2 regions of the Peribacillus sp. YIM B13477 genome follow, and region 1 is predicted to be linked to the other one. Evidence: predicted binding sites of a transcription regulator. Region 1 holds the regulator's gene; the other holds the start of a gene.

Region 1 (3,430 bases):
CCAATCAACGGCCTAATATACTTTAGACAAACTCAATTATTATTGAGTTTGTCTAAAGTCAGAGCCTGCTAAAATTTTTAGCGGGCTATTTTTCATGCAGTGATCCATCAAATCCCTGCTGCTTTATGGCGCTGAATAAACCGATGACGGAATTTGGTCCACATTGGAACCTTCGCTATATCCCCATTACATATACAGTTTATCTTTCCAAAAATTCAATTTGGAGTTGCAAAAAAAATTCAAACCATATATACTATGAATCGTGAACTTCTTCAAAACGGTTTGCATGATGGCTACTTAAAGGGTTAGGACCTCTTTGGACTAACTTTCCCCCGTGGTAGTTATCAGAACTTATTTTTAAATCATGGTAAGGGGGAAGCTTAATATGGAAACAGCTTACACTATGGAAACAATGGGTAGACATGTCATTTCTGAACTTTGGGGTTGTGACTTTGAAAAACTGAACAATATCGATTTAATTGAAAAGATTTTTGTTGACGCTGCTTTGAAATCAGGTGCAGAGGTACGAGAAGTTGCCTTTCACAAATTTGCTCCACAAGGAGTCAGCGGGGTTGTCATCATTTCTGAATCACACTTAACGATTCACAGTTTTCCAGAACACGGCTATGCGAGCATTGATGTCTATACATGCGGTAACTTGGATCCGAATATTGCGGCAGATTATATTGCAGAAGCTTTGAATGCGCAAACACGTGAAAACATAGAATTACCACGTGGATTAGGTCCTGTACAAATGAAAAAAGCCAATATAAGTGCCCTATAAAAAAATGTATACACAGAGATGCCATGGGTGCATCTCTTTTTTAATGCAATGAATCGGCAGTCTGATTCACTTTATTGGAGAGGATTGCCTTGTAGCACAATGCCCTTGGCAACGGTGCTTCAACGGCAGAACAAAAAGTGCCTGCTGCCGGAAGTTACACTTTTTACTTGTACTGTCCGTTCCTTTTAATATAAGATTAAGATAGAGAAGTAATTCCTTGGGGAACATTTAGATAGGGGAGTCCTACATAAAATACGGAGCTGATAATGATGAAATGCCCATCATGTCAATATAACGGAACAAGAGTGCTCGATTCCAGGCCAGTCGATGAAAGTAAATCGATTCGACGACGCCGTGAATGTGAGGCATGTGGTTTTCGATTCACGACATTTGAAAAGGTGGAGGAAACACCGCTTATTGTAGTGAAAAAGGGCGGGACACGTGAAGAGTTCAGTCGTGATAAAATCCTGCGTGGCTTAATCAGGGCTTGCGAAAAACGTCCGGTTCCCTTGAAAGAACTAGAGCAAATTACCAGTTATGTAGAAAAAGAACTACGCAACCAGGGCATATCGGAAGTGAAAAGCGACAGTGTCGGCGAAATGGTAATGGACAAGCTGGCAGAAGTCGATGAGGTTGCCTATGTAAGGTTCGCATCCGTCTATCGACAATTTAAAGATATCAATGTCTTTATTGATGAACTGAAAGATTTAATAAATAAAGAAAGAAAGTAGAGCTGAAGATTCACTTTGGCTCTTTTTTCACTACATCTTTTGAAAGGTTTGAATGGAGATGTCAATGCATTGGCAAGAATTGCTCCCAGCTGATTCATATTTGGTCTCATCTGCGGGGCTGCTTCATGATTATGATCGGAAAATACTTACCCGACTATATCAACCTCTTATTGGACCTATCTGCATTAGCCTATATATGACGTTATGGAGTGAGTTGGAGGAAAACAGGCTATGGTCGGAAACCTCCTCGCATTATCAATTAATGAATACCATCGGCCTTAAGTTGGGTGATATTTACGAAGCGCGCCTTTTACTTGAAGGAATCGGCCTGTTGAATGTATATAAGAAATCGAAAAATGAAACGAAGGAATTCATTTATGAGTTAAACCCGCCGCTTTCACCCCAGCAGTTTTTCACGGATGGAATGCTGAATATTTACTTATACAAAAAAATCGGTAAAGCTCAATTCAACCGGTTAAAGAGGTTCTTTTGTGATGACCATATCTTAACCGATCAATATGAAGGTGTGACTAAATCTTTTGCGGAAGTATTCTCATCAGATCATTTGGACTCTTTATATGTAACGGATGAAGCGAAAAACGAATGGAAACCGGTGCCTGAACAGCAATACATCGATCGTGCGGAAGGCGTTGAGCCATCGGGGTTTGATGACTTATTCGATTTTGACCTTTTATTTGCCGGGATGAAATCCTCGATCGTGCCGAAAAAGGCTTTTACTCCTAAAATAAAAAGTACGATTGCCAAACTCGCTTTTTTATATGGCATTGATCCGCTGGAAATGCAAAAACTAGTAATGGATGCCGTTTCATTGGATGATGAGATTGACGAGGAATTGCTTAGAAAGGCGGCAAGGGACTGGTACCAGATCGAACGGCAGGCCGATATGCCTTCCCTTGTCAATCGGGTGCAGCCAATTCGTGAACGGACACAAAAAGAAGAACCGAAAACAAAGGAACAAGAGTTAATCCGTCATTTGGAGACGATTTCCCCGAGGGAGCGGCTGATGCAATTGTCTGGCGGTGCAGAGCCGTCAAGCGGTGATTTGAAAGTGGTTGAGGGCGTGATGATCAATCAAAAGCTGAATCCGGGTGTCGTCAATGTCTTGATTGAATATGTCATGCTCAAAACGGATATGAAGTTCACGAAGGGTTATGTGGAAAAGCTGGCAGGCCATTGGGCACGGCTGAAGGTCTCAACAGTCGTCGAGGCGATGGAATTGGCCAAAAATGAACATAGGAAATATCAGGACTGGGCTCAAGGAAGCAGGAATGCTGCGAAGGGCAGCCGGAAAAAGGCGATACGGGAAGAAGTGGTTCCGGAGTGGCTTGAGAAAAAAGAAGAAGCACAGCAGGAGCAGAATGCGGATCAGCCTGAATTGGATGCCCAAAAACGCGAACTTCTGGAGAAATGGAAGCTGTGGAAAGCGGGAGGTGAAATGAACGATGGAAAAGATTAATAGGTCCCTTAATAAATTGGCCAATACAAATCAATTTCAACAGCGTTATGAAAAGCTGAAACAGGAGATTTTTGAAAACGAACAAGTGCGGTTATTCATGAATGCCAACAGCTCGGCGGTCACGAAGGAAATGATTGATAAAAACTTGGGGAAGCTTTATGAGTTCACTTCACAGAGCAATAAGTGTGATAAATGTCCGAGCTTGGATGGCTGCATCAATATGATGCAAGGGTATTATCCTAAATTGGTGGTGCAAGGAAAAGCCCTGAACCTGCATTATGAAGTCTGCCCGAGGAAATTGGCAGAGGATGAAAAGCGGAAACGGGAAAAGCTGATCCGCAGCCTGTATGTACCGAAGGATATTTTAAAGGCCAGCATTGAAGACTTTACCCAAACGGATAATGAAAACAAACGCTTGTCTGTCTTAAGTAAAGCGAT
Region 2 (3,430 bases), on a different contig from region 1:
AAAAGTTCCCTGTAGCCCTTTTTGTAGAGCATGGCTGCAGCTCTGCCGCTGATGATTTCGCTTTGAGCGTACAAATATACAGGCTTGTCCGGCCTAATTTCGACCAAGCGGGTTTTCATTTGAGTCATAGGGATGTTTCTTGCGCCTAAGATATGACCATTTTCGAAATCATTTGGTTCCCGCACATCAATTAGCTGCACTTTTCTGTAGTTGGCGATAAATTCGTCCTGTGTTAGTGTTTTAACGATTTTACGCTGGCGGTACCAATTAAAAAGTGAATACGCAATAACCACTCCTAGGATGATGAGCAGTGTATATAATATTTCCAAACATAAAAACTCCCTTCTACCTTAACGAATACAGACAATCTTTATTATATAATTGCTTTACCCAATAATCAAAAAGAATTTTCATCAAATTCTTCATGACTTGATAGCACTTTCTTTTTTAGAGTGTTAAAGTCTGTTAAACTACTACATGTGAGTTTTTTGTGGGGGATTGAAAAACGTCTATCGAAACGAGGGGTAAGGATGACTAAAGAAAAATGGGGTTTTATAGATTCGGGGTATTGTTCACCGGCTTTTAATATGGCGCTGGACGAAGCCCTGTTAAACTGGCAAAGCAAAGGGGAAATTCCGCCGATCATACGCTTTTACGGCTGGGATCCAGCGACATTGTCGATCGGTTATTTTCAAAAGGCAGAAGCGGAGATTGATCTGGAAGAGGTCAAAAGGCAGGGCCTTGGTTTTGTTCGCAGGCCGACAGGAGGACGGGCGGTACTGCACGAACATGAATTGACTTATAGTGTAATCGTTCCAGAATCCTATCCGGGAATGCCAACCACCGTTACTGAAGCTTATCGTGTCATTTCTGAAGGAATATTGATGGGGTTCAGGAATCTGGGATTGGATGCTTATTTTGCCGTGCCTCGAAGCGAACAGGAAAAAGCGGCTTTAAAATCGCCCAGGTCTTCCGTCTGCTTTGATGCACCTAGCTGGTATGAACTGGTCGTTGAGGGCAGGAAGGTCGCTGGCAGCGCTCAAACCAGGCAAAAAGGCGTCATCCTTCAGCATGGGTCCATTTTGCTTGAGCTTGATGATGATAAGCTCTTTAGCGTATTTAAATTCTCAAATGACAGGGTTAAAGAGAGAATGCAAAAAAACTTAAAAAACAAAGCTGTGGCCATGAATGACATTGCCGGGAGAAAGATAACCATCCCTGAAGCGAAAGAAGCTTTCGAAAAAGGTTTTGCCGAAGGACTTTCGGTCGATTTAGAGCCATATGTCCTCACCGAAAAGCAATTGCTGGAAGTGAAGGCCATTGCAGAAAGCAAATATGAAAGCGATGAATGGAATTTCATGAGATAGAGGAAGCATAATTAGAGTGGATAATAAAAAGTTTTTTCAGATTTGTTTGACCGAATAACACATCCCTTGCAGGGATAAGCCCTAAAAGGGATGGGGAAAAAGCAAGGTCCAAATTAATTGAAATCTGATGAAAAATTATTATAAATCGACATTTTCCTCCCTTTTGCTAACTATATTAATTGATTTAACGTTTGACAAAATTAAAAGTTATTCAAAACAAACACAATATATAGTAGTTGAAATATTTAATGCGACACTATATGTTGATTTTTGAGTTTCGCTATGATAAATTTAGGGTACTTGTTAAGCGAAACGGACATGTAAGGCTACATAAAGATTTTTGCGGCAGCAAGAACGGATCATGAAACATATAAAGGAGAGGGAATTATGTCGGTTGTAATAAAAGAAGCTTTAAAGGTTGATCTAGAAAGGTTGAATAAGGATATTTCTTTATTTCCCCAGGTTCACCCTGTAACTGCTGATATGAAAATGGCGCATAAGGGAGTGTCCCGTCTAGTCATGCTTGACCGCTATTCTTTTAAGGATACTGAAAAAATCACACTCTCGGCAGGCGATTTCGTCGTGTTGACGATTAAGGAAGATCCGAAATTCCCGGCAAGGGGTCTCGGTTACATCGTTGAAATTGATTGGGAAACCAAAAAAGCCAAGGTATTGGTGGATGAAGAATTCCGTGGCGTATTGGATAATCCGGAAGAAGTTGAGACGGGAATTGTAAACCGTCCGTTGGATATAATCGAAAAGCCTCTTGAAATATACTATGAACAAATTGCGAAACGTAATGCAACGGGATTGGCATCAGTGGAAACGACGGAAGAAAAAAGAACGGAATGGTTCAATAAATTCTATGAAGAATTAAAGAACCTTAATTTCGTCCCGGCAGGCCGAGTATTATACGGTGCAGGTTCCAATACGGATGTTACTTATTTCAACTGCTATGTAATGCCATTCGTACCGGATTCACGTGAAGGTATTTCAGAACATAGGAAACAAGTGATGGAAATCATGAGCCGCGGCGGCGGAGTGGGTACGAACGGTTCGACACTGCGTCCAAGAAACACTCTGGCAAAAGGGGTAAATGGAAAATCCTCGGGTTCAGTGTCATGGCTTGACGATATTGCAAAACTGACGCATCTTGTTGAACAGGGCGGCAGCAGACGAGGCGCGCAAATGATCATGCTTGCTGATTGGCATCCCGATATTGCAGAGTTCATCATTTCCAAAATGCAAAATCCAAGGATTTTGCGTTACCTAGTGGAAAACACTAAAGATGAAGCCATCAAGAAATATGCCACGGATAAATTGAAATTCACGCCGCACACGGAACAGGAAACCGCTATGTATCAAGGGATCATCAATTATAAGGAGATTCCTGGCCAAGGCGGGTTCAGCGAGAAAATCATTAGGGATGCAGAGGAAAAGATCCGTACAGGCGGAACATACAGTGTCCATAATTCGGATTTCTTGACTGGAGCCAATATCTCTATTTGCCTGACCAAGGAATTTATGGAAGCGGCTGAACAAGATGCGGAATATGAATTGCGTTTTCCTGATGTTGAAAGCTATAATGCCGAAGAAATGGCCATTTACAATGAAGAATGGCATAATGTCGGCGATGTTCGCGAATGGGAGAAAATGGGTCATAAAGTCCGTGTTTACCGTAAAATCCGGGCTAAAGAGCTTTGGAACTTAATAAACATTTGTGCAACATATTCTGCTGAACCAGGTATTTTCTTTATCGATAATGCTAATGAAATGACGAATGCCAAAGCATACGGTCAACAGGTTGTAGCCACGAACCCTTGTGGAGAACAGCCATTGGCTCCATATTCAGTATGTAACCTTGCTGCTGTCAATCTGGCTGAAATGGCTGATAAAGAAAGCAAAACGGTTAATTTCGAGAAACTTAAGCAGACGGTTGAAGTCGGTGTGCGCATGCAGGACAATGTCATTGACGCAACTCCTTATTTCTTGGATGAAAACAAAAAACAGGCACTGGGCGAGCGACGGGTTGGACTAGGTGTAATGGGTCTGCATGACCTGTT

What was found. The regulator NrdR, encoded in region 1, represses ribonucleotide reductase genes. The targets are predictions, from matches to a motif close to AACACNATATATNGTGTT.
Region 2: the regulator NrdR is predicted to act here: its motif matches at 1,587-1,604, upstream of ACFX4H_RS01685 (vitamin B12-dependent ribonucleotide reductase).

Annotation. Positions count from the first base shown of each region.
Region 1 covers NZ_JBHZPD010000011.1:33,366-36,795, reverse strand. Annotated here, with positions in the region: gene speD (adenosylmethionine decarboxylase) at 404-784, shown strand; gene nrdR (transcriptional regulator NrdR) at 1,054-1,515, shown strand; gene ACFX4H_RS23310 (replication initiation and membrane attachment family protein) at 1,580-2,992, shown strand; gene dnaI (primosomal protein DnaI) at 2,979-3,430, shown strand, end outside.
Region 2 covers NZ_JBHZPD010000001.1:337,047-340,476, forward strand. Annotated here, with positions in the region: gene ACFX4H_RS01675 (rhodanese-like domain-containing protein) at 1-329, opposite strand, end outside; gene ACFX4H_RS01680 (lipoate--protein ligase family protein) at 531-1,367, shown strand; gene ACFX4H_RS01685 (vitamin B12-dependent ribonucleotide reductase) at 1,755-3,430, shown strand, end outside.